One region of the Streptomyces sp. NPDC090119 genome, then DNA from elsewhere that is predicted to be linked to it. Evidence: riboswitches for the same ligand, from Rfam matches in the RefSeq annotation. Region 1 holds a riboswitch; each other region holds the start of a gene.

What was found. Region 1 has a riboswitch for cobalamin ahead of ACIPPM_RS14420 (ribonucleoside-diphosphate reductase subunit alpha). Riboswitches for the same ligand answer to the same signal wherever they lie in the genome.
Positions count from the first base shown of each region.
Region 2: it holds a riboswitch for cobalamin, as region 1 does, so the genes downstream of both, ACIPPM_RS29365 (CbtB-domain containing protein) here and ACIPPM_RS14420 (ribonucleoside-diphosphate reductase subunit alpha) in region 1, are expected to answer to the same signal.
Region 3: it holds a riboswitch for cobalamin, as region 1 does, so the genes downstream of both, ACIPPM_RS05710 (prenyltransferase/squalene oxidase repeat-containing protein) here and ACIPPM_RS14420 (ribonucleoside-diphosphate reductase subunit alpha) in region 1, are expected to answer to the same signal.

Region 1 covers NZ_JBIVDK010000003.1:378,233-388,686, reverse strand. Annotated here, with positions in the region: gene ACIPPM_RS14420 (ribonucleoside-diphosphate reductase subunit alpha) at 1-2,050, opposite strand, end outside; cobalamin riboswitch at 2,177-2,326, opposite strand; gene ACIPPM_RS14415 (GNAT family N-acetyltransferase) at 2,367-2,873, opposite strand; gene mctP (monocarboxylate uptake permease MctP) at 2,951-4,561, opposite strand; gene ACIPPM_RS14405 (DUF3311 domain-containing protein) at 4,558-4,821, opposite strand; gene ACIPPM_RS14400 (GntR family transcriptional regulator) at 4,956-5,720, opposite strand; gene ACIPPM_RS14395 (extracellular solute-binding protein) at 6,128-7,396, shown strand; gene ACIPPM_RS14390 (carbohydrate ABC transporter permease) at 7,487-8,476, shown strand; gene ACIPPM_RS14385 (carbohydrate ABC transporter permease) at 8,473-9,315, shown strand; gene ACIPPM_RS14380 (glycoside hydrolase family 3 protein) at 9,325-10,454, shown strand, end outside.
Region 2 covers NZ_JBIVDK010000008.1:49,863-60,316, forward strand. Annotated here, with positions in the region: gene ACIPPM_RS29330 (DUF3556 domain-containing protein) at 1-232, shown strand, start outside; partial or broken gene ACIPPM_RS29335 (phytoene desaturase family protein) at 214-1,662, shown strand; gene ACIPPM_RS29340 (hypothetical protein) at 1,647-2,225, opposite strand; gene gap (type I glyceraldehyde-3-phosphate dehydrogenase) at 2,278-3,273, opposite strand; gene ACIPPM_RS29350 (GlxA family transcriptional regulator) at 3,368-4,324, opposite strand; gene ACIPPM_RS29355 (BTAD domain-containing putative transcriptional regulator) at 4,454-7,204, shown strand; gene ACIPPM_RS29360 (DUF4232 domain-containing protein) at 7,349-8,044, shown strand; cobalamin riboswitch at 8,105-8,254, shown strand; gene ACIPPM_RS29365 (CbtB-domain containing protein) at 8,290-8,511, shown strand; gene ACIPPM_RS29370 (CbtA family protein) at 8,534-9,289, shown strand; gene ACIPPM_RS29375 (histidine phosphatase family protein) at 9,325-9,894, opposite strand; gene metE (5-methyltetrahydropteroyltriglutamate--homocysteine S-methyltransferase) at 9,965-10,454, opposite strand, start outside.
Region 3 covers NZ_JBIVDK010000001.1:1,242,095-1,252,548, reverse strand. Annotated here, with positions in the region: gene ACIPPM_RS05710 (prenyltransferase/squalene oxidase repeat-containing protein) at 1-2,250, opposite strand, end outside; cobalamin riboswitch at 2,421-2,556, opposite strand; cobalamin riboswitch at 2,627-2,702, shown strand; gene ACIPPM_RS05705 (hypothetical protein) at 2,824-4,236, shown strand; gene ACIPPM_RS05700 (short-chain fatty acyl-CoA regulator family protein) at 4,279-5,685, opposite strand; gene aceA (isocitrate lyase) at 6,005-7,288, shown strand; gene aceB (malate synthase A) at 7,381-8,982, shown strand; gene ACIPPM_RS05685 (antitoxin) at 9,099-9,329, opposite strand; gene ACIPPM_RS05680 (maleylpyruvate isomerase family mycothiol-dependent enzyme) at 9,397-10,230, opposite strand; gene ACIPPM_RS05675 (hypothetical protein) at 10,394-10,454, opposite strand, start outside.

The DNA of each region.
Region 1 (10,454 bases):
CCTCGGGAATCCACGCGAAGCCCTGCACCGAGCCGTTGGCCTCGCGCAGCTCCTCACGGGTGCGGGCGTCCCACACGCCGAGGTTCTTCAGCTCCTGCACCAGGTACGCGTTGACCTGGAGGAACTCGCCCGACAGCGTCTCGCGCTTGAACAGGTTGGACACCTGCGGCTCGATGCACTCGTACACACCCGCGATGGACGCGATGGTGGCCGTCGGCGCGATGGCCAGCAGCAGCGAGTTGCGCATGCCGACCTGGGAGATCCGGGCGCGCAGCGCGGCCCAGCGCTCGGGCCAGGTCAGCTCGACGCCGTAGTGGTCGGGGTGCAGCACGCCCTGGGCGGTACGGGTCTGCTCCCAGGCCGGGAGCGGGCCGTTGCGCTCGGCGAGGTCGGCGGACGCCTCGTAGGAGGCCAGCATGATGCGCTCGGCGATCTTCGTGGACAGCGCCTTCGCCTCGGGGGAGTCGAAGGGGATGCGCAGCTTGAAGAAGACGTCCTGGAGGCCCATCGCGCCGAGGCCCACCGGGCGCCACTTGGCGTTGGAGCGGCCCGCCTGCTCGGTCGGGTAGAAGTTGATGTCCACGACCCGGTCGAGGAAGGTCACGGCCGTGCGGACGGTCTCGTCCAGCCGCGCCCAGTCGATGTCACCGTCGGCCACGAAGGCGCCCAGGTTCACCGAGCCGAGGTTGCAGACCGCGGTCTCCCCGTCGTCGGTGACCTCGAGGATCTCCGTGCACAGGTTGGAGGAGTGCACCACGTTGCCCGGCAGCGCCGTCTGGTTGGCGGTGCGGTTGGCGGCGTCCTTGAAGGTCATCCAGCCGTTGCCGGTCTGCGCGAGGGTGCGCATCATGCGGCCGTACAGCTCACGTGCGGGCATGGACTTCTTCGCCAGGCCCGCCTGCTCGGCCTTGCGGTAGGCCGCGTCGAACTCCGGGCCCCACAGGTCGACCAGCTCGGGCACGTCCGCCGGGGAGAACAGCGACCAGGGCTCGTCGGCGTTGACCCGGCGCATGAACTCGTCCGGAATCCAGTGCGCGAGGTTCAGATTGTGCGTGCGGCGCGCGTCCTCACCGGTGTTGTCGCGCAGCTCCAGGAACTCCTCGATGTCGGAGTGCCAGGTCTCCAGGTACACCGCGGCCGCGCCCTTGCGCCGTCCGCCCTGGTTCACCGCGGCCACCGAGGCGTCCAGCGTCTTCAGGAACGGCACGATGCCGTTGGAGTGCCCGTTGGTGCCGCGGATCAGCGAACCCCGGCTGCGGATGCGGGAGTAGGACAGGCCGATGCCACCGGCGTGCTTGGAGAGACGGGCGACCTGGTGGTAGCGGTCGTAGATCGAGTCCAGCTCGTCCAGCGGGGAGTCCAGCAGGTAGCAGGACGACATCTGGGGGTGGCGCGTACCGGAGTTGAACAGGGTGGGGGAGGACGGCAGGTAGTCCAGGCGGCTCATCAGGCCGTACAGCGCGGCGACCTCGTCCACGGCCGGGGCGCTGTCGTTCTCCGCGAGACCGCTCGCCACGCGCAGCATGAAGTGCTGGGGGGTCTCGATCACCTTGCGGGTGATGGGGTGGCGCAGCAGGTAGCGGCTGTGCAGGGTGCGCAGGCCGAAGTAGCCGAACCGGTCGTCGGCGCCGGTGTCGATCAGGGCGTCCAGCCGGGCGGCGTGCAGCGCCACGAAGTCGGCGGTGCGGTCGGCGACCAGGCCCTCGCGGTGGCCCACGGTCACCGACTCGGTGAAGCACGTCACGCCCTGCGAGGCGGCCTCGGCGCGGATGGAGAGGGTGAGCAGCCGGGCGGCCAGCCGGGAGTAGGCGGGGTCCTCCGAGATCAGACCGGCGGCGGACTCGGTGGCCAGCTCGCGCAGTTCCGCCTCGTCGGCACGCGCCGACCGGCCGCGCAGCGCGGCGGCCGCGACCCGGCCGGGGTCCGCGTCGGGGAGGTCGGCGGTCAGCTCGGTCAGGGTCCGCAGCAGCGCGACCCCGGGGCCGTCGTTCTCCACAGGGGCCTCGGTCGCCGGGGTGGCTGAAGCCGGGTCGGCAGGCGCGATGGTCACGTGGGGCTCTCCCTCGCTGGGCACGGGGACCTGGCGGAGGGTGTGAGGAGGCACGAGCGCGCACGGCGTCGCGTCCACCGGCCCACTCCACGAGGCCCGGACGTCTTTGAGCACCCGGGCCGGACGGCCGGGCGCGCCGCTGTCGACAGGTCCTCGGACTGACGCTGGCGTGCACGAAGCACGCAAGTACACCGTTGCGGGACAGTTCCGGATTCGCACCGGATTCCCCTGCGACGACAGCGAGCACGAGCATACATCTAGTGCTGGGCTGTCGTGTCACCCCCAGATGTTGTGTCTGTTGTGTGTCCCGGCGGCTTCAGAGGGTCAACTCGTAAGTGAGCAGGGCGAGGTCCAGCACGCCCGGGAGGGGGTTCCAGTCGCGGTGCGGGGTGCGCCGGAAACCGAGGCGTTCGTAGATCCGGTGGGCCGCGTGCATCGTCGGCTGGGTGGACAGCACGAGGCTCCGGCAGCCCTCGACGGCCCGTGCCCGGGCCACGCAGGCCCGTACGAGCGCCTCCCCGGCCCCCTGGCCCCGGCCGGCGTGCGCGACCGCCAGCATCCGGATCTCGGCCTCGCCCGGACCCGCGATGTCGGCCATGGGTCCGCCCGCCGGGACGAAGGTGACCCCGCCGAGCAGGACGCCCCCGCGCACAGCCACCAGGATCTCCGCGGCGGCCGCCCGCCGGGGCACGTCCCGCAGCTCGCCGAGGTACGCGTCGTCCGCGCCGAAGTCCAGCAGCCCGTCCTCGAGGTACGCCCGGGCGGTGATCTCGCCCAGGGCGGTGTATTCGGCGGGTGCGGCGGGTCTGATGAGGAAGTCCATGGCCGTGAGTGTGTACGACGACGGGCCGCCGATGCTCTCGCATCACGGCGGCCCGTGCCAGGTGGGGTGTCGGTGGGTCAGTGGGTGCTGCCCGCCGTCGCCGGGGGCAGCTCGACCTCGACGCCGGGGTCGCCCGCGTCGGCCGTGTAGTCCTCGGGCTTGGTCTCGTCGATGCCGTCGGGGGCCTTCACGGCCTTCAGGACGAACGTCAGGACCACGGTGACCACCACGTTCAGCACGAACGCGGTGAGGCCGATGTAGCCGATCTCACCGATGCCGGGGACCTCCTTGGCCGAGCCGCCGAAGTGCTTCTGGGTCGGCGAGGCGACGCCGTAGGCGGCGAGCGTGCCGTAGAGCATGCCGACCGCCCAGCCCGCGAGCAGCGCCCAGCGGTGGAACCAGCGGGTGAACAGGCCGCCGACCAGGGCCGGGAAGGTCTGCAGAATCCAGATGCCGCCCAGCAGCTGGAAGTTGATCGCCACCGTCTTGTCCATGGTGAGGACGAAGACCAGGGCGCCCACCTTCACCAGCAGCGAGACCAGCTTGGAGACCTTGGTCTCCTGCTCGGGCGTCGCGTCGGGCTTGATGAAGTCCTTGTAGATGTTGCGGGTGAACAGGTTCGCGGCCGCGATCGACATGATCGCCGCCGGGACCAGGGCGCCGATGCCGATCGCCGCGAAGGCCACGCCCGCGAACCAGTCCGGGAACATGTTCTCGAACAGCTGCGGGATCGCGAGCTGGCCGTTGGTGACCTTCACCCCGGCCGCGATCGCCATGAAACCCAGCAGGGCCAGCAGGCCCAGCATCAGGGAGTACAGCGGCAGGATCGTGGTGTTGCGCCGGATCACGTCGCGGCTCTTGGAGGAGAGCGTCGCGGTGATCGAGTGCGGGTACATGAACAGCGCGAGCGCCGAGCCCAACGCCAGCGTGGCGTAGGTCCACTGGCCCGCCGGGGCCGGGACGATGCCGCCCGCACCGGCCGCCGCATACTTCTCGCCCGCCTTGGCGAAGATCTCGTCGAAGCCGCCCAGCTTGATCGGGATGTAGATGATCGCCACCGCGATGACGATGTAGATCAGCGTGTCCTTCACGAACGCGATCATCGCCGGGGCGCGCAGACCCGAGGAGTAGGTGTAGGCCGCCAGCACACCGAAGGCGATCAGCAGCGGCAGGTCCTTCACGAACCAGTTGGTGTCCTCACCGCCGCCCACGCCCATCACGTCCAGCACCGCCTGGATGCCGACGAGCTGGAGCGCGATGTACGGCATGGTCGCCAGGATGCCGGTGACCGCCACCGCCAGCGACAGCCCCTTGGAACCGAACCGGCCGCGCACGAAGTCGGAGGTGGTGACATAGCCGTGCCGGTGCGAGACCGACCACAGCCGGGGCAGGAACGTGAAGATCAGCGGGTACACCAGGATCGTGTACGGCACCGCGAAGAACCCGGCCGCTCCGGCCGCGTAGATCGCCGCGGGCACCGCGACGAAGGTGTACGCCGTGTACAGGTCGCCGCCGAGCAGGAACCAGGTGATCCAGGTGCCGAACGAGCGGCCGCCCAGGCCCCATTCGTCCAGCGAGTGCTCGTTCTCGGCCTTGCGCCAGCGTGAGGCCAGGAAGCCGAGGACCGTGACGGCCAGGAAGAAGAAGACGAAGACGCCGAGCGCCACGCCGTTGACGCCGTCCTTCACTTCGACGCACCCCCGAACTTGGCCTTGCGGGAGCGCTGGTCACGCTGCCAGAGCTGGTAGGCGGTCACGGTGAGCGAGGTGGAGACCAGAACCCACAGCATCTGGTACCAGTAGAAGAACGGGATGCCGATGAGCGTCGGGTCCACCTTGGAGAACGAACCGACCCACAGCATCGCCACGAACGGCGCCACGAGGCACAGGCCGATGACCACACGGACCGGTGTCACCACCGGTGGCCTCACTTCGGAATCTTCGGGCATGCTGCGGCTCCGTCCCCTCGTTGATCACTGCGTAATGCGCACGCAATCTAGGTGACGGCACGGCGGAGCGGAACCCCTCGTCCGGGTATCGATACGACGATGTGAGCTGGTGGGGGCGGTGTGAGCGGAACCCGTCAGTCCTGCGGACGCCTGAGCCGCGCCACGAACTTGTAGCGGTCGCCCCGGTAGACCGAGCGCACCCACTCCACCGGCTGGCCCTCGCGGTCCACGGAATGCCGGGACAGCAGCAGCATCGGCAGACCCACGTCGGTGCCGAGCAGGCTCGCCTCGCGCGGGGTGGCGAGCGAGGTCTCGATGGTCTCCTCGGCCTCGGCGAGGTGGACGTCGTAGACCTCGGCGAGCGCGGTGTAGAGCGAGGTGTACTTCACCAGCGAACGGCGCAGCGCGGGAAAGCGCTTGGCGGAGAGGTGGGTGGTCTCTATGGCCATCGGCTCGCCGTTGGCCATGCGCAGCCGCTCGATGCGCAGCACCCGGCCCCCGGCGCTTATGTCCAGCAGCCCGGCGAGCCGGTCGTCGGCCGTGATGTAGCCGATGTCCAGCAGCTGCGAGGTGGGTTCGAGACCCTGGGCGCGCATGTCCTCGGTGTAGGAGGTGAGTTGCAGCGCCTGGGCGACCTTGGGCTTGGCGACGAAGGTGCCCTTGCCCTGGATGCGTTCGAGCCGCCCCTCGACCACCAGCTCCTGGAGCGCCTGGCGGACGGTGGTGCGGGAGGTGTCGAACTCGGCGGCCAGTGTCCGCTCGGGCGGGACGGGCGTGCCCGGCGGAAGCGTCTCCGTCATCTCCTGGAGGTGCTTCTTCAGACGGTAGTACTTGGGCACGCGCGCGGCACGGACGGTCGCGCCGGCCTCGTTCTCCGCCCTGCTGACGTCGGTGCTCATGGCTGCCTTCCCGGCTCCGGATGCCGATGGCGACCGACATCGCCATCGGTCACGGCTCACATCGTGGCACGGCCGCGCGCGGCCGGTTCACCCGCACGCTCCGTGATCTCCCTGTATACCGCCGCACCCCCGGTTGGTCTAGTCCACCCGTGTGGGACGGGCCAGTGGTCCACCGGAACTGGTCCGTCCGATCTGTCGGTTGCGCAATGAAAGGTCCCTGCATATCTCGGTCGCGTCACGGACGCCCGGACCCCACCTGAACACCCTTGACAGCCCTTTTGGTCTGGGCCAAGCTCCCGGTGCTGGTCTACACCATTGGTCCAGTCCCGGCTCCGAGGGCGGTACGACGCGCAAGTGTGACACCGCGGGGAGGCAGGGGGGTTGTGGGCATCCCTGAGGAGGATGGCGTGAAGCGCAGACTGATAGCCGCGATCGGTGTCGCGGGCATGATCGTCTCCGTCGCCGCGTGCGGCAGCGACGACAGCAAGGGGGGCGACAGCGACCAGCTGACCGTCTGGCTCACCGTCGACGCGCAGAACAACTGGCCGGACCTGGTCCAGGCCGCCGACTCCGCCGTGATGAAGAAGCACCCGGACCTCACGATCAAGCACGAGTACTACGGCTGGCCGGACAAGAACGCCAAGCTGGACGCCGTCCTCGCCACCGACAAGGCCCCCGACGTGGTCGAGATGGGCAACAGCGAGATGCTCGGCTACATGGTCAAGGGCGCCTTCGCCCCGGTCGAGCCCGCCAAGTTCGCGGCCTCCGACGCCTGGCTCGACGGTCTGAAGACCTCGGTCACCTACGACGGCAAGACCTACGGCGTGCCGTACTACGCCGGTGGCCGCGTCGCCAACTGGCGCAAGGACGTGGCCGCTTCGGTCGGCGTCAAGACCCCGCCGAAGACCTACGCCGAGCTGACCTCCGCACTGGACAAGATCCAGAAGAAGGAGGGCGACAAGTTCAACGCCTGGTACCAGCCCACCCGTGACTGGTACGCGGCGATGTCCTTCGTCTACGACGCGGGCGGCGCCATCGCCAAGGAGAACGGCGGCCAGTGGAAGGCGTCGCTGTCCTCGCCGGAGTCCGTCAAGGGCCTCACCGCGTTCAAGCAGGTCGTCGACAAGTACATGCACGGCGACAAGACCAAGGACGAGTCCGACCGTTACCTCGTCTACGGCCAGGGCAAGTCCGCCATGATCTTCGCGGCGGCCTGGGAGGGCGCGACCTCCGCCGACCCGAAGAACGACAAGACCGGGAAGCTCAAGGACAACCTCGAGAACTTCGTGATGCCCGGTCCGTCCGGCAAGAACATGCCGGTGTTCCTGGGCGGTTCCGACCTCGCCGTCCCGGTGAAGTCGCGCAACCAGGACGTCGCGGCCGAGTGGATCAACGCCTTCACCGGTCCCGCGGGCCAGAAGGCCCTGATGGCCAAGGGCAACCTGCCCAACAACAAGACCGACCTCGCCACCCTGAAGAACGACCCGGCGACCGTCGTGCCGGCCACCGCGGCCGAGTCCAACTGGTTCGTGCCGATGGCGCCGGGCTGGGGCCAGGTGGAGAAGGCGCAGGTCCTGCAGACCATGCTGCAGCAGATCGGCACCGGCAAGAAGTCGGTCCAGGACGCCGCCAAGGAGGCGGACGCCGCGATCGACAAGGTCATCAACACCAAGTGACCCGGGTACGCCGCGCGGGCACCCCCCAGGGGCCCGCGCGGCGACCGCCGTACCGCCTGCACAGGACTTCAGGGATCGCCGAGGAGCGCGATGAGTGCCGCAGACACGACCACGCCTGCAAAGGTGCCGCCGCGGCGGCAGGCACCCCCGCCCGGACCGCCGCCCCGGCCCCGCCGCCCGGCCTCCGCCAAGGGCGGCGCCACCACTCCCTGGCTGCTCCTCGCGCCCTGTCTGCTGATCCTCGCCGGTGTCATGGGCTACCCCCTGGTCCGGCTGGTCACCCTGTCGTTCCAGAAGTTCGGCCAGTCCCAGCTCTGGGGTTTCAAGGACCCCGAGTCGGTCGGCTTCGACAACTTCTCCAAGGTGCTCGGCGACGGCGACTTCTGGCAGGTCGTGCTGCGCACCGTCGTCTTCACCGCCGGCGCCGTCCTCCTCACGATGGTCCTCGGCATGCTGATCGCCCTGCTGCTCCAGCGGGTCTCCGGCTGGGTGAAGACCCTGATCAACGTCGCGCTGGTGGCCAGCTGGGGCATGCCCGTCATCGTCGCCACCACCGTCTTCAAGTGGCTCTTCGACGCCGACTACGGCATCCTCAACGCCCTCATCAGCAAGCTGCCCGGCGTCGACCTGATCGGCCACAACTGGTTCGCCAGCGGCCCCGAGGGTCTCGCGGTGATCATGCTGCTGGTGGTCTGGGGCGCGGTGCCCTTCGTGGTCATCACCCTCAGCGCCGGACTCACCCAGGTCCCCGCCGAGCTGGAGGAGGCCGCCCGGCTGGACGGCGCGGGCTCCTGGGGCGTCTTCCGGTACGTCACGCTGCCGGTGCTCAAGCCGGTGGTCGTCATGCTGACGACCCTCTCCGTCATCTGGGACATGGGCGTCTTCCCGCAGGTCTTCGTGATGCGCAACGGCCACCCCGAGGCCCAGTTCCAGCTGCTGACCACCTACTCCTACGACCGCGCCTTCGTGGTCAACGACTACGCCCAGGGCTCCGCCATCGCCCTCATCACCGTGGTGCTGCTGCTCGGCGTCGTCGCCGTCTACATGCGCCAGATGCTCAAGATCGGAGAGGTCGAGTGACCAGCACGGCTTCCCCCGCCCGCCGGACCTCCAAGGCCGGCTGGAACATCCTCGGCCTCCTCGTCTTCGCCACCGCGGGCTTCCCCGTCTACTGGATGCTCGACACCGCGATCAAACCGGCCAAGGACGCCATCGACCCCGACCCGAGCCTGCTGCCCACCGGGTTCACCCTGGACAACTTCAGCCGGGCCTTCGACATCGCCGACTTCTGGGGGCCGGTCGGCCGCAGCCTGGTCGTCTCGCTGTCCGTCGTCCTCATCGGCGTCGTCGTCGGCATGCTCGCCGCGCTCGCCATCTCCCGGTTCGCCTTCCGGGGCCGGAAGATCGTGATCGTCGGCATCCTCGCGGTCCAGATGGTCCCGCTCGTCGCCATGATCATCCCGGTCTTCCTGCTGCTGAACGACCTGCATCAGTACGACAAGCTCACCGGCCTGATCATCACCTATCTGACCTTCATCCTGCCGTTCACGGTGTGGACCCTGCGCGGCTTCATCGTCAACATCCCGCGCGAACTGGAGGAGGCGGCCATGGTCGACGGCTGCTCCCGCACCGGCGCCTTCATCCGCGTGGTCTTCCCGCTGCTCGCCCCCGGCATGGTCGCCACCTCGGTCTACGGCTTCATCCAGGCGTGGAACGAGTACCTCTACGCCCTCATGCTGCTCAGCCAGGAGAACCAGACGGCCACCGTCTGGCTCGGCAACTTCACCACCAAGCACGGCACCGAGTACGCCCCGATGATGGCCGGAGCCACCATGATGGCCGTGCCGATCGTCGTGCTGTTCCTCCTCGTCCAGCGCAAGATGGCCGCGGGGCTGACCGCGGGCGCCGTGAAGGGATAACGCCACCCGATGACGACAATCGCCCGCGGTACCGACACCCTGACGCGCGACGCGCTCACCGTCCTCCAGCCCGGCTTCACCGGCACCACCGCCCCCGACTGGCTGCTGCGCCGCCTCGGCGAGGGGCTCGCGTCGGTCGGCCTGTTCGGCCGCAACATCGTCTCGCCCGAGCAACTGTCCGCGCTCACCGCCCAGTTGCGCGCCGAACGCCCCGACGTACTGGTGGCCATAGATGAGGAGGGCGGCGACGTCACCCGCCTGGAGGCCCGTACCGGCTCCTCGTTCCCCGGCAACCACGCCCTCGGCGCGGTGGACGACCTGGAGCTGACCCACGCGGTCGCCCGCGAACTCGGCCGCCGCCTCGCCGCCTGCGGCGTCCACCTCAACTGGGCGCCCTCCGCCGACGTCAACTCCAACCCCGACAACCCGGTCATCGGCGTCCGCTCCTTCGGCGCCGACACCTCCCTGGTCGCCCGGCACACCGCCGCCTACGTCACCGGCCTGCAGTCCGCCGGGGTCGCGGCCTGCACCAAGCACTTCCCCGGCCACGGCGACACCGCCGTCGACTCCCACCACGCGCTGCCCCGCATCGACGTACCCGCCGACGTGCTGCACGCCCGTGAACTCGCGCCCTTCCGCGCCGCCCTCGCGGCGGGCACCCGCGCGGTGATGAGCGCCCACATCCTGGTCCCCGCCCTGGACCCGGACCGCCCAGCGACCCTCTCCCGGCCGGTCCTCACCGACCTGCTGCGCGGCGAACTCGGCTACCAGGGCCTGATCGTCACCGACGGCATGGAGATGCGCGCGGTCTCCGGCACCTACGGCATCGAGCACGGCAGCGTCCTCGCCGTCGCGGCCGGTGCCGACGCGATCTGCGTGGGCGGCGGCCTGGCCGACGACGAGACGGTACGGCGGCTGCGCGACGCCCTGGTGGCCGCCGTGCGCTCCGGCGAACTCCCCGAGGAACGCCTCGCGGACGCCGCCCGCCGGGTGCGCGAACTCGCCGCCTGGACGGCGAACGGGACCACCAGCGACACCGCCCCCGACCCCGAGGCCGGACTGCGCGCCGCCCGCCGGGCCCTGACGGTGACCGGCGGCGAGTCCTTCACCCCGCTCACCGAGGCGCCCTACGTCGCCGC
Region 2 (10,454 bases), on a different contig from region 1:
CGCGCCCGGCGAGATCCGGGTGATCTGTTTGGAGGGTCAGCCCCTGCACCGGCAGACTCAGTCCTATGAGATCCACGACGCCGCCCTCGGCCTGCTGGAGAGCGGCCACGTCGCGGTGCGCGACATGCTGACCCGTCAGCCCTGGCCCACCGACGGCCCCGGCTACCCGGTGTACGACGTACGCCGGACGCGCCCGCTGTCCGAGCCGCGCCCGCTGGACAGCACCTCATGACCTCGGCCGTGGTCGTCGGCGGCGGACCCAACGGGCTCGCCGCCGCCGCCCTCCTGGCCAAGGCGGGCCTCGACGTCACCCTCCTGGAGGCCGCCGACGAGGTCGGTGGCGGTACCCGCAGCTACGAGGCCCTGCTGCCCGGACTGCTGCACGACCACTGCTCCGCCATCCACCCCATGGCCGTCACCTCACCGGCCCTGCGCGAACTGGACCTGGCCCGGCACGGCCTGCGCTGGCTCCTGGCCGACATCGACTGCGTCCACCCCCTCGACGACGGCACCGCGGGCGTACTGATGCGCTCCGTCGCGGACACCGCCCGTCTCCTCGGCGCCGACGGCGACCGCTACCGGGCGCTGATCGAACCCTCCGTACGGCACTGGGAGGCGCTCGCCGGAGAGGTCATGGGCCCGCTGCTGCGCATCCCCTCGCACCCGCTGCTGCTCGCCCGGTTCGGCCTGCCGACCACGCTGCCCGCCACCGCCCTCGCCCGGCTCTTCCGTGAGCCGTCGACGCGGGGTCTGTGGGCCGGGATCGCCGCCCACGCCTTCCGCCCGCTGACCCGCCCGCTCACCTCGGCCATCGGCCTCGGCATCCTGGTCTCCGGGCACGCCGCCGGATGGGCGGTGGCGGAAGGCGGCTCGCAGTCCATCGCCCGCGCGCTGGAGAAGGCGCTGCTCGGTCACGGCGGCACGGTCCACACCGGGGTACGCATCACCGACCACCGCCAGATCCCATCCGCCGACGTCACCCTGCTGGACCTCGACCCCGGCCAGGCCGCGAGCATCTACGGGGATCGGCTGCCCGCCCGGACCCGGTCCGCCTACCGGCGGTTCCGCCGGGGCCCCGGCGCCTTCAAGATCGACCTGGCGGTCGAGGGCGGTATCCCCTGGACTCACCAGAAGGCCCGGCGCGCCGGGACCGTGCACCTCGGCGGCACGATCGACGAGATCGCGCGGGCCGAGCGGGACGTGACGGCCGGACGCATGCCCGAGCGGCCGTTCGTCCTGGTCGGCCAGCAGTACCTGGCCGACCCCGGCCGCTCGGTGGGCGACGTGCACCCCGTCTGGGCCTACGCCCACGTCCCGAACGGCTACACCGGGGACGCCACGGAGGCGATCCTGCGGCAGATCGAACGGTTCGCCCCCGGCGCCCGCGACCGCATCGTGGGCGTACGCGCCACCACCCCGGCCGGTTTCGCCGCCGCCGACGCCAACTTCGCGGGCGGCGACATCCTCACCGGCGCCAAGACCGCCCCCCAGCTCATCCTGGGCCCCCGCCCCACCCTCGACCCGTACACCACCGGGCTGCCGGGCGTCTTCCTCTGCTCGGCAGCCACCCCACCGGGCCCGGGCGCCCATGGCATGTGCGGGGCGGGCGCGGCGGCTTCGGCGCTGCGGTACCTGGGCGCCGCCTCTCACCAGCCGAGCTGAGCCTCGCCCAGGACCTCGCCGCCTGTGCGGGCGGCGAGGTTCCGGGCTCTGGGCAGGTCGCCCCACTTGTCCACATGGACGAAGACGGTGTGGTGCTCGGTCCACCTGTTCCACTGCGCCGCGTCGCCGTGGAACACCACTTGGACGCCGTCGTGGTTGACCGACCCCTGCGGCCGGTCCGCCTCCAGGTCCTCGGGCCACCGGCCCCACCAGATCATCGCGGCCGTCCCCTCGCCGAGGGCCGCCACGAAGCGGTCTTCGACGCGCCCCGCCGGGCAGTCGTACGAGAAGTCCACCGGCAGGTGCGGCTGGACCTCGGCGTCGGCAGCCGTCCGCAGATCGAGGTCGGGCCCGCCGGAGTCGTGGGTACGCACAGGCACGTGGATCTCCGCGTCGGGCAGGCCCGCGGCCATCCTCCGGACATCCGCGACCGTCCGCAGGTCGGCGGAGAGCCAGACCTCGTCGTCACGTCGCGCCAGCAGCGCGCACAGGCGCGCGGCCTGTGCGTACGCCGCCGACTTGTCGGTGGTCCGGAACACCGGATAAGCCCGGGAGTTGCCCATGGTCCGAACCCTCACACGTCCCCGTCCACCTCCACCAGCGAGTATCGGGTGGTCAGCGCGCGAGCAGCTCCAGCGTGTCGATCACCCGGTTCGAGAAGCCCCACTCGTTGTCGTACCAGGCGACCACCTTGACGTGGCGGCCGTCGACGCGGGTGAGGGCGGAGTCGAAGATGGAGGAGTGCGGGTTGCCGACGATGTCGGAGGAGACCAGGGGGTCCTCGGAGTACTCCAGGACACCGGCGAGCGGGCCCTCGGCGGCCGTGCGGTAGGCGGCGAGCACCTCCTCGCGGGTCACGTCGCGGGCGACCGTGGTGTTCAGCTCGACGATCGAGCCGACCGGCACCGGCACCCGGATCGAGTCGCCCGACAGCTTGCCGTCGAGGTTCGGCAGCACCTGGCCGATGGCCTTGGCCGCGCCCGTGGTCGTCGGCACGATGTTCACACCGGCCGCGCGGGCCCGGCGCGGGTCGCGGTGCGGGCCGTCCTGGAGGTTCTGCTCCTGGGTATAGGCGTGCACGGTCGTCATGAACCCGTGCTCGATGCCCGCGAGTTCGTCCAGCACGGCGGCCAGCGGGGCCAGCGCGTTGGTCGTGCAGGAGGCGTTCGACACGATGGTGTGCAGCGCCGGGTCGTAGGTGTCGCTGTTCACCCCGTACGCCAGCGTCACATCGGCGCCGTCCGAGGGGGCGCTCACCAGCACCCGCTTCGCGCCCGCGTCGAGATGGGCGCGGGCGGCCTTGGCCGAGGTGAAGCGGCCGGTAGCCTCCAGCACGATGTCGACGTCCAGGTCCGCCCAGGGCAGCTGGGCGGGCTCGCGCTCGGCGAGGACCTTGATGCGGCGGCCGTCGACCACGAGGGTGTCGCCGTCCACCTCCACCGGGCGGCCGAGCCGTCCGGCCGTCGAGTCGAAGGCCAGCAGCCGGGCCAGGCCCGCGGGTTCGGTGAGGTCGTTCACCGCGACGACCTCGAGGTCACTGTCGCGTTCGAGCAGAGCCCGCAGCACGTTGCGTCCGATGCGGCCGAATCCGTTGATGGCGATGCGCGTCATGAATGGTGTCCCTTCCGTTCGCCATCAGGTTCGCGGGCGGGAGACTGGCGGGGTAGTGGCAGGAGCGCCACGGTTCAGAAGGATCGCGCCAGCGTCACTCGCCCCGGGCGAACGTACGCCGGTAGTCGCTCGGTGTCGTGCCCAGGACCCGTTGGAAGTGCAGCCGGAGGTTGGTGCCGGTGCCGAGCCCGACCTCGTCGGCGATCTGTTCCACGCTCCGCTCCGAGCGCTCCAGCAACTCCCGCGCCAGGTCGACCCGGGCCCGCGTCACCCACTGCATCGGCGTGTACCCGGTGTCCTCCACGAACCGCCGGGAGAACGTCCGCGGCGACACCGCCGCGTGCCGGGCCAGCGACTGCAGGCTCAGCGGATCGCCGAGCCGGTGCAGCGCCCACTCCCGGGTCGCGGCGAACCGCTCGCCCAGCGGCTCCGGCACACTGCGCGGCACGTACTGCGCCTGACCCCCGCTGCGATAGGGCGCCGCGACCAGGCGCCGGGCCGCGTGGTTGGAGGCGGCCACCCCCAGCTCGCCGCGCAGCATGTGCAGGCACAGGTCGATGCCGGAGGCCGCCCCGGCCGACGTCAGCACGCTGCCCTCGTCCACGAACAGCACGTTCTCGTCCACCCGGACCAGCGGATACCGGGCCGCCAGCGCGCGTGCGTAATGCCAGTGCGTGGTGGCGCGTCGGCCGTCCAGCAGACCGGTGGCCGCCAGCGCGAACGCCCCCGTGGAGATCGCCGCCAGCCGCGCACCCCGCCCGTGCGCCGCGACCAGCGCCGCCACCACCGGCTCCGGCGGGTCCTCCCGGTCCGGGAACCGGTAGCCCGGCACGAACACCACGTCCGCCCACTCCAGCGCCTCCAGCCCGTGCGCCACGTGGTACGACAGCCCGTCCCCGCCCGCCACCAGCCCCGGCGCGGCCCCGCACACCCGCACCTCGTACGGCATGCTCGCGCGGGTCGTGAACACCTGCGCCGGAATCCCCACGTCGAGCGGCTTGGCGCCCTCCAGGACGAGAACGGCGACACGGCGACGGCGGGAGGAGGGCACGGTCAGCAGGGTACGCAAGGCGCGGCGCGGCCATGGCGCGAAACCCCCGCCGAGCGCCGGACAACCCCCCGATATGCTGCTGTTTTTCCCGTACCGGCCGCCCATGGCCGCCCTCGGAAGGACCGACCCGTGGAGTTCCGGCTGCTCGGCACCGTCTCCGTCGACACCCGCCGGGGACCACTGCCGCTCGGCCCCGCCAAGCGCCGCAGCGTGCTCGCGGCGCTGCTGCTGTCGGCCAACACCCCCGTGCCGATGCACCGGTTGACCGCCTGCCTGTGGGACGACGAACCCCCGAGCCAGGCGCGGAGCGTCATCCAGGGCCATGTGTCCCGGCTGCGCGCCCTGCTCGCCGAGGGCGACGCGGAGGCGTACGGCGTCGAACTCCTCACCGCCGGGGACGCGTACGCCCTGCGGCTGCCGGAAACCCTGCTCGACGCCCAGCGGTTCGAGGAACTGCTGACCCTCGCCCGCGAACAGCGCGACCCCGCCGACACCGTGCTGATGCTCGGCGACGCCCTCGCGCTGTGGCGCGGCCCCGCCCTCGGCGGCGCCTTCGCCGGACCGCCGCTCCAGGCCGCCGCACACTCCCTGGAGGAGTCCAGGCTCGCAGCCGTGGAGCAACTGGCGCTCGCCTACGGCAGGTTGGGCGAGCATCACCGAGCGGCAGCCGTGCTGCGCACCGAGGCCGTCGCGCATCCGCTGCGCGAATCGCTGTCCGCCGCGCTGATGACCGCCCTGTACCAGGCGGGCCGCCAGTCGGAGGCGCTCGACTGGTTCCACCGCACCCGCAGACTCCTCGCCGACGAGCTCGGCATCGACCCCGGCCGCGAACTCGCCGACGCCTACGGGCTGATCCTGCGCGGCGACCCCGTACCGGAGCTGCTGGCCGCGCGTCCGACGCCCGAGGCCGAACCGGTGCGGCCGCCCGTGGCACCGCGCCCCGCTCTCGTGCCCGCCGAGGCGCACGCCGACCTGCTGCCCCGCGCGCCCCGCGGCTTCCACGGGCGCGGCCCGGAACTCGCCGCGCTCGGCCGGGCCGCCGCCGGGGAGGCGCCCGTGTGCCTGGTCACCGGGCCCGCCGGGGTCGGCAAGACCGCCCTCGCGCTGTGCTGGGCGCACCGCAACGCCGACACCTTCCCCGACGGACGGCTCTTCGCCGACCTGCACGGCTTCAGCGACACCGGCGAGCCGTCCGTCACCGAGGTGCTCCGCGAGTTCCTGCTCGCCCTCGGCGTGCCGCCGCGCCGGATACCGGAGTCGGCCGCGGCCGCCGCCGCACTGTTCCGCACCCTCACCGACCGGCTGCGCCTGCTGGTCGTGCTCGACAACGCGCGCGACTCCGCCACCGTCCGCGCCCTGCTGCCCGGCGGCGCCGACTGCGTCACCGTCGTCACCAGCCGCCACCGGCTGGAAGGGCTCATCGCCTCCGACGCGGCCCGTCCCGTCCCGCTCGGCACGCTCGACGCGCGGGACGGCACCGCACTCCTCGCGGGCGTCCTCGGCGAGGAACGCGTCCTCGGTGAACCGGTGGCCGCGCGCAGGCTCGCCGAACTCTGCGGCGGACTCCCGCTCGCCCTCCGGGTGACCGCCGCCCGGCTCGCGGGCCGCCCCCAGTGGACCCTGGCCCACCTCGCGGACGAACTCGCCGACGAGCGCGGCCGGTTGGCCCACCTCGCGGTCGACGACACCGGTGTCCCGGCCGCACTCCGCCTGACCCTGCAGCACCTCCCCGGCGAGGCCGTGCAGCACTTCGGCAGGCTCGGCCACCACCCCGGCACCCACTTCGACCCCTACACCGCCGCCGCCCTCTCCGGCACCGACCCGCCGGCCGCCGCCCGCGCCCTGGAACGGCTCGGCGCCGCCCACCTCGTCACCGAGACCGCGCCCGGCCGCTGGGAACTGCACGACCTCGTACGCCTCTACGCCCGCGACCTCGACCCCGCGAGCGGCCTCCAGGCGCTCACCGGCGTCCTGGACCACTACATCGCCACCGCGTTGGCCGCCGCCGAGACGGCCCAGCCGGGCGGCGAGCCCTGCTTCTCGCTGCCCGCCGACTTCCGACGCCCGTCCGCCGTACGGGGCTTCACCGACCGGGCGGAGGCGATGGGCTGGCTGGCCGCCGAACGGGAGGACCTGGCCCGCGCGGTGACCGCCGCGCGGGCCGCCGGGCTGGACGACCGGGCCTGGCGGATCATCCTCCTCCAGTGGCCGCAGGTGGTGTGGCGCTCGCGGGACAACTGGGTGCCGCTGCTGTCCACGGCCCTGGAGTGCGCCCAGACCGTGGCCGACCCCTACGCCGAGTCCCGCGTCCGCACCCTGCTCGGCTGGGTGCTGAGCGAGGAGGGCCGCCTCGCGGACGCCCGCACCCTCCTGGAACCCTCACCCGCCCTGGCCCGCCGCACCGGCGACCGCCTCGGCGAGGCCACCGCCCTGATCAACCTGGCCGTCGTCCAGTCCGCGGAGGGCGACCTCGACGCCGCCCGCACCCACTGCGCCCGAGCCGCCACCCTGGCCCGCGAGGAGGGCAACCCGCACACGGAGATGCTCGCCCTCCTCCACCTCTCCCGCACCCACCTCACCTCCGGCGCCCCGGAACAGGCCCTCCGCGTCGCCCGCACGGCCCTGGACCTCGGCCCCGAACACGAGGAAGCGGCCCGCACCTCCCTCCTCCACACCGTCTGCGGCGAGGCCCACCTCGCCCTCGGCGACGAACCCGAAGCCCTCCGCCTCCTGGAACGCGCCGCCGACGAGGCGGAGTCCACGGGATACGACGAGGGAGCGGTCCGTGCCCTGGAGGTCCTGCTACGGGTCAGCGGCCGCGCGGACCACCGGAAGCGGCACGAGGCGGCGGTACGCAGGCTCGCGGGGGAGGACTCGTAGCGGGAGCCGCCGTCAGAGGGGCGTCAGCCGGACGTCAGTGGGACGTGAGCGGCGGCGGTGAGAGTGGGGATGTCAGCAGGTCAGAGGCTGACCGGCGGCCGGAAAGGGCCGTTGTCGACGTTTCACCTCCCGGGGGAAATCATCATGAACGCATCGCGCCGCACGGCCCTCTTCTCCGTCGCCGCCTCCGCCGCGCTCGCCCTGTCCCTGACCGCCTGCCAGAGCGGCGAGGGCACCAAGGCCGAGGGCGCGCCGGTCGCCCAGGACACGGCCTCCGCCGCTGCCTCCGCCACCGCTTCCGCGCCCGCGGCCGGTACGAGCACCGACACCGGTACCGCCACCAAGGGCACCAGCACCGCCGTCGGGACCGCGCACAAGACGGGCACCGGTTCCTCCGCGGCCAAGAAGGGCACCGCCGCCACCCCCCTCTGCCGCGCCCAGGACGTCAAGGTCAGCTCCGAGCGCCAGGACGGGCCGCCCTACACCCACATCATCCTCACCGCGCGGAACACCTCCGGCCACCGGTGCGAGATGGCGAGCTTCCCGCACATCCAGTTCCTGGAGAGCCACAAGCAGGACGTGCCGTCCGTGGCCAAGAGCAAGCCCGCCGTGCCGACGGTGCTGAACCCCGGTGACCCGGCGTTCGTCCTGGTCAAGCTCTCCGACGGCGGAGTGGACGAGGACAACGAGGTGGTGAACGCGTTCCAGCTGGTGCTGCAGGGCGACTCCACCGTCATCGCGGTGAACTCGTCGGCAGGCGGCGGCCTCGCCGTCGACCCCGCCAAGACGCTCACCGGCTACTGGACGACCGAACTGCGCAACGGCGCCGACGACTTCTGACCCGCACCCCCGGCGACGCACCTTCGGGAGAGGAAGATCACCCGAGGGTGCGTGGTCTTGGCCAGGCAGAGCGCACGCGGTACCGTCGGGGCGATATCGACGACGGCGAAACGGAAGCCGGTGGGAAACCGGCACGGTCGCGCCACTGTGTGCGCGGTCCCGCAAGGGGGCGCGCGAGTCAGACCCGTGGCCGTCGTCCTGTGCACCACCGAGATGGGACGCGAACTCCCAGAGGAGGTACTGCCATGGCGCAGACCGTCGCTCAGCCGACCGCCGGAAACCCGGCCGCTCCCGCCACCCTGCCGCTGAAGGAGATAGCGCCCTGGGCGGTCTTCTTCGGCGTCCTCATGCTGGTCCTGCTGTACTTCGTCGGCGCCGAGCAGGGCGCCACCTCCGTGTTCAACGGCACGGACGTCCACGAGTGGGTGCACGACGCCCGCCACCTGCTCGGTTTCCCCTGCCACTGACGCGAGGGACGCCGCACACACCATGAACTCCGCAACCGTGAGAAACCTCCTCGTGCGGGGCATGCTCGCCGGCCTCGGCGCCGGAGTGCTCGCCCTGATCGCCGCGTACTTCCTCGGCGAGCCCAGCGTGGACAGCGCCATCAGCTTCGAGGGCCACCACTCCCACGAGCACGAGGTCGAAGTCGTCTCCCGCTCGCTCCAGTCCACCGCCGGACTGGCCACCGGCGTCCTCGTCTACGGGGTCGCCTTCGGCGGCATCGCCGCGCTCGCCTTCTGCTTCGCGCTCGGCCGCGTCGGCCGCTTCGGCCCCCGCGCGACCGCGCTGCTGCTGTCCGGCACCGCGCTGCTCGCCGTGTACGTCGTGCCGTTCCTGAAGTACCCGGCGAACCCGCCCTCGGTCGGCGACCCGGACACCATCGGCAAGCGCACCACGCTGTACTTCCTGATGATGCTGCTCAGCGTGCTGCTGGCGGTCGGCGCGACCCTGCTCGGCAAGCGGCTCGCCCCGCGCCTGGGCAACTGGTACGCGACCTTCGCCGCCGTGGCCGTCTTCGCCGTGGCCATCGGGCTGGCGTACACCTTCCTGCCGGTCATCAACGAGGTGCCGCACGACTTCCCGGCCACCCTGCTGTGGCGGTTCCGCCTCTCCGCGCTGGCCATTCAGACGGTGCTGTGGGCCGGATTCGGCCTTCTCTTCGGTGAGTTGGCCGAGCGGCTGCTGAATCCGCGGCCCGCAGCGGCCCGCGACACGGGCCGGGCGGTCGCCGCCTCCCACTGAGCCGAAGGGCCCCCGGAAACTTCCGGGGGCCCTCTTCAGTCGGCCGCGAGCGGGCGTCCCAGCCGCAGGTTCCAGCGCCCGGCCCGCCCGGACAGCTCCGTCGCGGTCAGTGGCGCCACGTCCAGCCGCCAGAACGCCTCGGCGGGCAGCCCCAGCGCGTGCACCACGGCCGCCCGCACCACGTCGGGCTCCACCACGGCGACCGTACGGCCCTCGGGCAGCGACGCGAGCCAGCGCCCCACCCGCGCGCACACCGCCCGCACCGACTCCCCGTCCGGCGCCACGCACTCCGGGTCGGCCAGCCACCGGGCCAGCGCCTCCCCCTCGGCCGCCGCGACCTTCGCCAGCGCGCGCCCCCGCCACCGCCCGGCGTCCAACGGCGCCAGCTCAGCCGCCACCACGCCCCGCAGCCCCAGCGCCCCGGCCGTCTCCCGGCACCGCGCGCCGGGCGACAGCACGACCCGCGCCGCCTCCGGCACCGCTCCCGCCGCCGCCCGCGCCCGAGCGGCTCCCGCCTCGTCGATGGACGAGGAACCGTCGTAGAAGCGGGCCTCTCGCAGGGCGACCCCGATCGCGGGCGGGACGAGCACCAGCCGACTGGTCACCCGGGAAACCTCCTGAGGAAGAGAACGCGCCCCGGCCCCACCACGGGGCCGGGACGAACGGACGGTCGGACTAACCCAGTTCACCCCGCACGGTACGGGCCGCCGTCACCAGGTTCTCCAGCGACGCCCGCGTCTCCGGCCAGGCGCGGGTCTTCAGCCCGCAGTCCGGGTTCACCCACAGCCGCTCGGCGGGGATCGCCTTCAGCCCCGTACGCAACAGCTCGGCCGCCTCCTCGGCGCTCGGCACACGCGGGGAGTGGATGTCGTACACCCCCGGACCCGCCTCGCGCGGGTAGCCGTGCGCGGCCAGTTCGCGGGCCACCTGCATGTGCGAGCGGGCCGCCTCCAGGCTGATGACATCGGCGTCCAGGTCGTCGATGGCCCGCACGATGTCACCGAACTCGGCGTAGCACATGTGGGTGTGGACCTGGGTGTCCGGCCGGACGCCCGCCGTGGTCAGCCGGAACGCCTCCGTCGCCCAGGCCAGGTAGGCGGCCCGGTCGGCGGCGCGCAGCGGAAGCGTCTCGCGCAGCGCGGGCTCGTCCACCTGGATCACCGAA
Region 3 (10,454 bases), on a different contig from region 1:
CGCGGCCGAGTTCACCGAGTCACCGGCCGCGCCGGGGAAGCCGCCGTCGGCCAACTGCTTCGAGGCGAGCCATCCCAGCGCCTTGTCGACGGCCTGGCCGGCCCGGTCGCCGCCCGCGAGGTCCAGGGCCATCGCGGCGATGGCGGTGGAGTCGACGTCCGCGTCCCCGGTCGGCGGGATCAGGCTCGGCCACGCGCCGTCGTCCCGCTGCAGGCTCTCCACGTAGGCGATCGGGGACCGGGCGGCCTCCGCCTCCCCGGCGCGCAGTTGCGCCATGACGGCAAGGGACTGGGAGAAGACCGAGGGCGCGTAGGTGTAGGCGCCCTCGGCGGCGCAGGAGCGGTCCGGCGCCGTGCTGGGCGCCGCGCACACGGCCTTGTCGAGGGCGGCGATCAGGTCGTGCCCGGCGAAGTCGCGCGGGTCGCGGCCCACGGCCTCGGCGAGCAGCGCGGTCTTGCCGATCGAACCGCCGCCCGCGTACTGGGTGCCGATGCCCGTCCAGTCGCTGACGGTGCGGCCCTCGCCGTCCTTGCCGCCGTGGTCGAGGAAGTCGACGATGCCTCGCAGCCCGGCGTTGTCCAGTCCGGTGGCGGCGAGCGCGTAGGCGCCGTCGATGGTGAGGCCGAAGTCGGCGCGGCCGGAGCCGGTGCCGGTCGGGTAGTACCGGCCCTGTGTGAGCTGCCCCGCGCCGGTGAGGTAGGCGACGCCCCGCTTGAGGTCGGGGCCCTTGCCCGGTGTCGGGTTGGGAGTCGGCTCGGTCGTGGTCGGCGGAGGGGTGGTGGGTTCGGCCTTCTTGGTGGTGAGTGCCGTCAGGTCGGTGCGGGCGCCCGCGAGGACGGCCACCGGGGTGGCGTAGAGGGTGGAGTCGGTGGCGTCCTGGTCGAAGCCGAAGCCGCCGTCCGCGAGCTGCGTGCGGGAGAGCCAGCCCTCGGCGGCGTTGGCCCGGTTGATCCGGCCGAGGGCGCGCAGTGCTTGGGCGGCGTACGAGGTGGCGATCACGTCGCCGGTGTCCGAGCCGGTGGAGCCGGGGAAGGCGCCGTCGTCCCGCTGGTTCCTCATCAGGTAGTCGCGGGCCTTAGTGACGGCGGCGGTGTGGCCGCCCGCCTTCTCGAGGGCGAGGGCGACCAGGCCGGTGGTGGCGGCGTCGCCGTCGCAGTTCTCGCCCGGCCGGATCAGGATGCTGGTGACGCCACCGTCCTTGCACTGGACCTGAGTGAGCCGGTCCACCGTCTCGGCGGGGGGTTCGTGACCCGCCCGGAGCAGCGCGAGGACCGCGCGGGCCTGTTCGTCGGCGTAGCCGATGCCGCGGAAGTCGCCTCGCGCGGTGCATCCGTCGGCGGGTGCGGCGGCGGTGCACACGTGCGCGGTGAGGTCGGCGAGCAGGTCGCGGCCGCCGAAGTCGCGGGGGTCGCCCTCGGTGGACTCCGCGAGCAGGGCCAGCCGGGCGGCGGCCGCCGTCTCGGGCGTCCGGCCCGTGCCGCCGGGGGTCACGTAGTCCGCGACGTGTCGTGCCAGGAAGGACGTGACCTTGTCCAGGGTGGCGCCCCTGCCGTCGGCGGCGGCCAGCGCGTAGCCGGTCTCCACGGTCAGCAGGTAGTTCGGGCTCTCCGCGCCGTCGTCGACGACGCGTTCGCCGTCGGTCAGCCGCCCCTTGAGCCAGGTGGCGGCGGCGGCCACACCGACGGTGCCGGGAGCCCCGGTGGGCTCGCCGGGCTCGGGGATGGTCGTGCCACCGGCGCGTACGTCGTCGGGGGTGAAGGCGGGCCTGCCGGTGGTGCCGCCGATGTCGGTGCCGCCGTACACCCAGGCGTCGACGTCACCGTCCTTGAGCTTGCGGTCCATCGCACCGTACTGGCTGTACGTCCAGTCGTCCTGGCCGGGAGAGGCGGTCCAGTAGGACCAGTAGGCGGTGGCCTGCGGGGTGAGCACGCAGGGTTCCCGGTCCGGGGTCGGGTACTGGGTGCCCGAGCCGAAGGTGCCGAAGCCGATGCGGCAGATGAAGGCGGGGCCGTCGTGCTGGGTGCCGGTGGTGGTGAAACCCCCGTCGTGGAGGAGTGCGTAGCCGGTGGTGGGGGTGGTGTCGCAGCCTCGCTCGACCTTGCCGCCGAAGGGCTTGAAGTCGACCGCGACCACGGCGCCCTTGGTGCCGGTGCAGTCGCCGACCGGTGCCGCCGCGGCGGGCGGAGCGGTGGACAGGAAGGCGAGGCAGGTGGCGGCGGTGACGAGCATCGCGGACAGCGCGGCCGTCATAGCTCTCGGCCATCTTCGTGCCAGTGCGTGCGTGCTCCCCATGGTCCTCACCACGGCCCCCTCGGTGTGTGGCCGAGGCGGGGGAACGAACACGTGGCGCACGCCCCTGGCCGGGGCGGTGAGCCGGGCGGCTGGGCGGGTCGCACCACGCCGTAGTCCGCGACGGCGTCTGTTGCTGTGGATCACGCTCCAGGCATTCCGGCTCGCCCGACGGATCGGGCCCACGGTTGCGGGTCAGCGCCGGAATTCGACCGGCTTCCCCTGGAACTGCGTTGCGTAGCAGGCGGATTGGAGCACGAGTTCACAGAACCCGTCAAGGCGGTGGCACTGTGGCGGGATCGGGCACGCGTCGGGTACTGTCCCGCCCTGCCGAGTGGGGGAACCCGGTGGGAGTCCGGGGCTGACGCGCAGCGGTGTGGGGGCGGATCGACCGTCCCCGAGCCCGAATGCCCAGACGGCACAGGTTGGTTGGAAGTCGGTCCACGCGTCCCGGACGGCGGCCATGTCCCGCCGCGTGCACCCGTCAGGGACCCGCTCGGGCCGGTCGGCGTCCCCCTATTCCTGGAGCACGCCATGCCCCGTCCCCTGTCCGTCCGTCGCGCCGCGTTCACCGCGGCCGCCGCATGCGGCGCCTTCGCGCTGACCGCGCTGCCCGCGGCGGCCACCGCCACCCCGGCCCAGATCGCGACCTCGAAGACCAACGGCGTCGCCTACCTCAAGTCGCTGCAAGCCGCGGACGGTTCGTACGCGGGCTCGGGCCTGTCCAACGAGTGGGCGTTCAGCGCCTTCGCCGCGGCCGGGACCGCCGCGGTGGACGTCACTCCCGGCGGCGACACGACCAAGAACGCGAGAACGGTCTACAGAAACCTGCTGGCCACCAGCACCTGGCCGTCCGCCTCCCCCGTGGTCACCGACTACGAGCGCGCCACCCTCAACGCCTACGCGGCCGGGATCGACCCCGCCCGTGTCTCCGCCTCCCGCAATCTGATCGCCGACGTCTACCGGTACTGGCAGACCGCCGAGCCCGGCTACTTCGGCCCGTCCGCCAACTTCAACGGGACCGTCTTCGCCGCCCTCGCCCTGGGCGGCGCGAGGACCACGTCCGCCCAGCCCCGCGTCCCCCAGGCGCTGCGCGACTCCCTGATCACCCGGATACGCGCCAACCAGCACGACGACGGCGGCTGGAACTACGGCAAGGCCGAGGGCGACCCCTCCCAGCTGGGCGCCACGAGCGACATCGACATGACCGGCGCCGCGATGGCCGCGCTGTGCGTCTCCGGCGTGCCGAACACGGACACGGACATCGCGCAGGCCAAGGCGTTCCTCAAGGGGAAGCTGGTCGCCAACACCGGTGCGTTCAACGCCATGTTCGGCGTCAACACCGACTCCAACGGCTGGGCCGTCTCCGGCCTCAACGCCTGCGGCATCAACCCCCAGACCGGCGACTTCCTCACCTCCAAGGGCAAGACACCGGTGGACTTCCTGATCAGCCAGCAGTTCAACCCCGGCGGCGGCTTCAAGTACCTGCCCAGCGACACGTCACCACAGGCGTACGCGTCCATCGACGGCCTGCGCGCGGTCGCCGGAGGCGGCTTCACCGCCACTCCCCCGGTGCCGGTCACCTCGGGCGCTTCGCAGTGGGTCGCGCAGGGGTCGCTGACCGCGGGGACGGCCACCTCGTTCGCCGTCACCGTGGACGACGGTGCCGGAAACCTGAAGGTCTGCTCGGTCGCCCTCACCCCGACCGGCACCACGACCACCCTCGGCGCGGTCCTCGACGCGGCGGCCGGTGCGGCGACCCCCTCCGGCTGTGCCGGCGGTGTGACGCCGTCGTCCGGCACGGGGCAGATCACCTCGCTCAACGGCAAGGCGAACAGTGGCTCCAACACGTGGAAGGTGAGCGTCGACGGTTCGTCGTTCGCCTCGGCCACCCGTGGCAAGAGCATCGCGGTGGGCGACACGATCGCCCTGCGCTGGGGGGCCTGAGCCCGACCGTGGGGCTCGCCGAATCCGGCGGGCCCCACGTCCTCAGCCCGTGTCCTCGGCCACGGGGTACGGGACGAACGTGCTCGCGTTCTGGTCGATCAGCAGCTCGCGCCCGAGCGGTGGGGCGGCCCGCTGGGGGCAGTCGAGGCGTTCACAGACCCGGCAGCCCATGCCGATGGGGGTGGCGGCGGAGCCGCTGGCGAGGTCCAGCCCGTCGGAGTAGACGAGCCGGTGGGCGTGCCGGATCTCGCAGCCCAGCCCGATGGCGAAGGTCTTGCCGGGTTCGCCCCAGCCGCCCCGGTGCCGGGTGAGTGCGCGGGCGGTCCACAAGTAACGCTGCCCGTCGGGCATTTCGGCGATCTGAACATGGATGCGGCCGGGCGCGGCGAACGCCTCGTACACGTTCCACAGCGGGCAGGTGCCGCCCGCGCGGGAGAAGTGGAACCCGGTGGCGGACTGCCGCTTGGACATGTTGCCCGCACGGTCGACCCGGACGAAGGAGAACGGCACCCCGCGCAGCCGGGGGCGCTGGAGGGTGCTGAGGCGGTGGCAGACGGTCTCGTAGCCGAGGCCGTAGCGGTCGGTGAGGCGCTCGATGTCGTAGCGCGCCTCCTCGGCCGCGGTGTGGAAGGCGCGGTACGGCAGGACCAGCGCGGCGGCGAAGTAGTGGGCGATGCCGATGCGGGCCAGGGCGTGGGCGGCGGTGCCGGGGGCGAAGTCCTCGGCGGCCAGCAGGTCGAGGGCGTCGCCGTGCTCAAGCAGGGCGAGCTGGGTGGCGAGGCGGAACGCGCGCTGGCCGGGGCGGAGCCGGGTGGAGAGGTGGAGGGTACGGGTCGGCTCGTCGTAGTGGTGCAGCCGGTCACCGGGGTCGCCGGTGAGGCGTACGCCGTGCTGGTCGGCGAGGCGGGCGGCGAGGGCGCGTTCGACCTCTCCGGGGCGGATGCCGATGCGTGCGGCGAGGTCTTCCGCCGCGAGGTCGGTGTCGTGGAGGTAGTTGCGGCGGCGGTAGAAGAAGTCGCGGATCTCCTCGTGCGGCGAGCGCGGCTGGTCGGGGTCCGGGGCGCGGCCGTCCGTGGCCCCGGTGAGGCGTTCCGCGAGCCGCTGGTTGCGGCGGCCCAGGCTGATCAGGGTCTCGGCCACGGCCGGGGTGCGCCCGGCGAGTTCGGCCAGTTCGGCGGCGGAGACGCGGCCCTCGGCCAGTTCTCCGGCCAGTGCCTCCCGGAGGTCCGCGACCAGGCGGGTGGTGTCGTGCTCGGAGAAGAACCCCGGATCGACGCCGAACACCTCGGTCAGTCTCAGCAGCACCGGCACGGTGAGCGGGCGGGAGTCGTGCTCCATCTGGTTGAGATAGCTGGGCGAGATGGCCAGCACCCGGGCCAGCTCCGCCTGGCTCATCCGGCGTTCCTCGCGCAGTCTGCGCAGCCGCGCCCCCGCGTACGTCTTGCCCACCTCGTGCGCTCCTCCCGCTCCGACCGCGCTCAGCCTAGGTGATCCATGGCCGCCCGAACCCTTCGCAACCTTGGCAGAAGACGGCTGGAAGATTCGCAGAAGTTGGCAATGATCCACGGTTGATGGCACTCAGTGCCAGTGTCAGAGTCGAAGTGCGGCCCGCCGGACACCGGCAATGTTGCTCACTCCGCCCCATGTCCACGGTGAGCCGCACCTTCTTGAGCGACACACAGTGCCACTCCCGCTCGTGACGATGGCGGGATTGGCGGACGGCACCGGGCAGACAGCACGGAACGGACCCGAGGAGACGGTGACAGTCATGGCAGAGGCGACGACACAGGCGGCCGGAGAACTCGCGCGGCGCTGGGCCACCGACCCCCGGTGGCAGGGCATCGAGCGCACCTTCACCGCCGAGGACGTGGTCCGGCTCTCCGGCAGCGTCCGCGAGGAGCACACGCTGGCCCGGCGCGGTGCCGAGCGGCTGTGGCGGCAGCTGCACGAGCTGGACTACGTCCACGCGCTCGGCGCGCTGACCGGCGGCCAGGCCGTGCAGCAGGTGAAGGCGGGGCTCCAGGCGATCTACCTGTCCGGCTGGCAGGTGGCCGCCGACGCCAACCAGGCGGGGCACACCTACCCGGACCAGAGCCTGTACCCGGCCAACTCCGTTCCCCAGGTGGTCCGTCGCATCAACAACGCGCTGCTGCGCGCCGACCAGATCGCCACCGCCGAGGGTGACGGCGACACCACGGACTGGCTGGCGCCGGTCGTCGCCGACGCGGAGGCCGGGTTCGGCGGACCGCTGAACGCGTTCGAGCTGACCAAGGCGATGATCGCGGCCGGTGCGGCGGGCATCCACTACGAGGACCAGCTCGCCTCGGAGAAGAAGTGCGGCCACCTCGGCGGCAAGGTGCTGGTCCCCACCTCCCAGCACATCCGCACCCTCAACGCGGCCCGCCTCGCGGCCGACATCGCGGACGTGCCGACCGTGATCGTGGCCCGTACCGACGCGCTCGCCGCCAACCTGCTGACCAGCGACGTCGACGAGCGCGACGCCGAGTTCACCACTGGCGAGCGCACGGCGGAGGGCTTCTACCGGGTGCGTAACGGAATGGGCCCGGTGATCGCCCGCGGGCTGGCCTACGCCCCGTACGCCGACCTCATCTGGGTGGAGACCGGCACCCCGGACCTGGCACAGGCCCGCGAGTTCGCCGAGGCGATGCACGCCGAGCACCCGGACCAGATGCTCGCCTACAACTGCTCGCCCTCCTTCAACTGGAAGGCGGCCCTGGACGACGACCAGATCGCCAAGTTCCAGCGCGAACTGGGCGCGATGGGCTACAAGTTCCAGTTCATCACGCTGGCGGGCTTCCACTCCCTCAACCACGGCATGTTCGACCTGGCCCGCGGCTACGCCGACCACGGCATGACCGCGTACGTCGACCTCCAGGAGAGGGAGTTCGCCGCCCAGGCGCACGGCTTCACCGCCGTCAGGCACCAACGCGAGGTCGGCACCGGCTACTTCGACCTGGTCTCCACGGCCGTCAACCCCACCTCCTCGACCACCGCGCTCTCCGGCTCCACGGAGGAGGAGCAGTTCCACTAGGGGGTGTCTTGTCGATCACGCCGGGCGGGGGTCCCGCACCCCCGCCCTTCCCTCGCAGGAACCTTCGCCGGAACCCTCGTAGGAGACCCAAGATGTCCACCCGTGAACTGACCCACCATGTCCGTGTCCTGGCTCCGTCGGCCGACCGGCACGAGGAGATCCTCACCCCCGCCGCCCTGGACTTCGTCGGCCGGCTGGCCGGAGAATTCGGGCCCCGGAGGCTGGAGTTGATGAAGGAGCGGAGGCGGCAGGCGCTTCGGCTGGCCGCCGGTGCCCCGCTCGACTTCCCGATGGTCACCTCGGCCGTCCGTGCCGACCCTGACTGGCGGGTGGCCCCGCCCGCGCCGGGGCTGACCGACCGCCGGGTGGAGATCACCGGCCCGCCGGAGCGCCGTATGGCGGTGAACGCCCTCAACTCCGGTGCCGACGTGTGGATGGCCGACTTCGAGGACGCCACCGCGCCCACCTGGGCCAATGTCGTCGGCGGCCAGCTCACCCTGCTCGACGCCATCGAGCGCCGTATCGACTTCACCACCGAGGGCGGCAGGGAGTACCGGCTCGGCGCCGACCCGGCCACCATCGTCGTGCGGCCCCGCGGCTGGCATCTGGACGAGGAGCACCTGGAGTTCGACGGCCGCCCGGTCCCGGCCGCCCTGGTCGACTTCGGCCTCTACTTCTTCCACTGCGCCCAGCGCCAGATCGACGCCGGATGCGGCCCGTACTTCTACCTGCCCAAGCTGGAGAACCGCTACGAGGCCCGGCTGTGGAACGACATCTTCGTCCGGGCGCAGGAGTTGCTGGACATCCCGCGCGGCACCGTCCGGGCCACCGTGCTCATCGAGACGATCACGGCCGCGTTCGAGATGGAGGAGATCCTCTACGAACTGCGCGAGCACGCGGCCGGGCTCAACGCGGGCCGCTGGGACTACCTGTTCAGCCTGATCAAGACCTTCGGCCACCGCACCGACTTCCTGCTCCCCGACCGCGCGAAGGTCACGATGACCGCGCCGTTCATGCGGGCGTACACCGAACTCCTGGTCCGCACCTGCCACAAGCGGGGCGCGTACGCCATCGGTGGCATGGCCGCCCAGGTTCCCGGCAACGGCCCGGAGGCCCGCGAGGCCGCGCTCGCCAAGGTGCGCCTGGACAAGGAGCGGGAGGCCGAGGACGGCTTCGACGGCTCCTGGGTGGCACACCCCGGCCTGGTGCCGGTCTGCCGGGAGGTCTTCGACGGGGTGCTGGGCGACCGGCCCCACCAGCTCGACCGTACGCGGGACGACGTGGCGGTGACGGCGGCCGACCTGCTGTCCGTGCGCCGGATCGGCGGGCCGCCCACGGAGGAGGGAGTGCGGACCAACATCGCGGTGGCGCTGCGCTACTTCGCCGCCTGGCTGCGCGGCCGGGGCGCGGTCGCGCTGTACGGCCTGATGGAGGACGCGGCCACCGCCGAGATCGCCCGGACGCAGGTCTGGCAGTGGCTGCGGCACCGGGTGGTCGACCGGGAGACGGTGCTGCGGCTGCTGGACGAGGAGACGGCCGCGCTCGGCGCCGAGTATCCGTTCGCACCGGTGGACGAGGTGCGGGCGCTGTTCGAGCGGACCGCGATGGCCATGGAGCTGCCGCTGTTCTTCACCCCCGACGCCTACACCCGCCACCTGGTGCGGTACGCGGACCGGGAGAACGGCCGGGCTTGAGGGAGCCCGGGCAGCGCGCGCACCGGTTGAGGGACCGGTGGGCGCGGACAGGGAGAGGGCGGGAGACGCGTGCCGCGTCTCCCGCCCTCGGTGTTCCCGTACCGGTCGCAGGCCGGTCAGCGCTCGGGCGTGCCCTCGGCCCCGGTAGTGCCGTGGGTTCCGGCGGCGCCCTCGCTGCCGTAGGAGCGGCGGATGGCGTCGGCGGCCTTGTCGGTCTGGGAGTCGTACTTGTTGCCCGTACGCTCGTCGATCAGGCGTTCGGCACTCTCCACGCCCTTGTCGGCCTGGTCGGGGTGACCCTTCGCCAGATCCTTGGCCTTGTTCGCCAGATCCCCGAACTTGCTCATGGGAAGCCTCCTGCGTTCAGTGCGTACGTCGTTCCCGGCAACGCCTACCCGCCGATTACGCCCTGAATCAGGGCGCTTTGAACAGTGTGGGGAACCTTGGTGCGAGCCAGGGCTTGCGGCCCCAGGCGAGTACGCCCCCGCGCGCCATGGCCTGCCAGGGACCGAGGCGGCCCAGCGCGATGAGGAGGAAGGTGACCGGCTCGGTGAGGATGGTGCAGTCGGAGCGCTCCGGCGGGCCGGGGAGCACCTCGACCGTGCCGTCGGTGAAGGTGACGCCGAACGTCTCGCCGCCCCGGACGCGCAGGGTGTAACGGGCCGTCAGCGTGGCGGGGGCGACGGCGACGCGCGGCATCGCCGTCTTCAGGAACGGCAGGCACAGCCCGACCCGCGCCGGGTCGATCATGTGCGGGCGGCCCACCCCGCGGGCGAGGTCCCAGCCGTGGCCCAGCATGTGGGTCAGCAGGTACGAGGCGAGCACGTCGTTGCCCATGGATCCCAGCGGGGTCAGTGACGTCCGGTCCGGTCCGGCCCGGCCCACCGCGTCCAGGAAGGCGTCGGCCTGCTCCACGATCATCACGGCCAGCGGTTCCGCCGCGCGCTCGGGGAACGCCGTGAGGCTCCGCGCGTTGGCCGCCGCGAGGCTCTGCGGTGTGCCGTCGCCGTAGGGGCGTTCCTGTCCGGCCGCGAGTTCGGCCATCAGCCCGTTGGCCAGGGCCAGATGGGCCGCCGTCTCACCGATGGTCCAGTCCAGCCCGGGTACGGGCGCGGTCGTGTCCGTCGCGCCGTCAAGGAGGTCGGCGATGGCCCCGGCCGTCTTCCGAATCGCCTGGCCGAGCCCCTCGGGCAGGGAATCCCTGGTGCCGCTCTCCGTTCCCCGCTCCACGCCGTCCGCTCTCCTCATGTCCGCGTGATCATGTACTCGTCGCGCGGTACGAAACCAGACCCGCCTGCTCAGGACAAGGGGCGCGGGGCTCCCGTCGTCCGCCCGCTCCTCGTGCGGGGTATGGGCGGTGGGACCAGCCCCCGCTCATGGGCCGGTCCCACCGCTCGCTCCGGTCACCGGATCAGTACCAGTAGCCGGAGTGCCAGCAGCCGTTTCCCCACCAGCCGTCGTGCCAGTGGTGG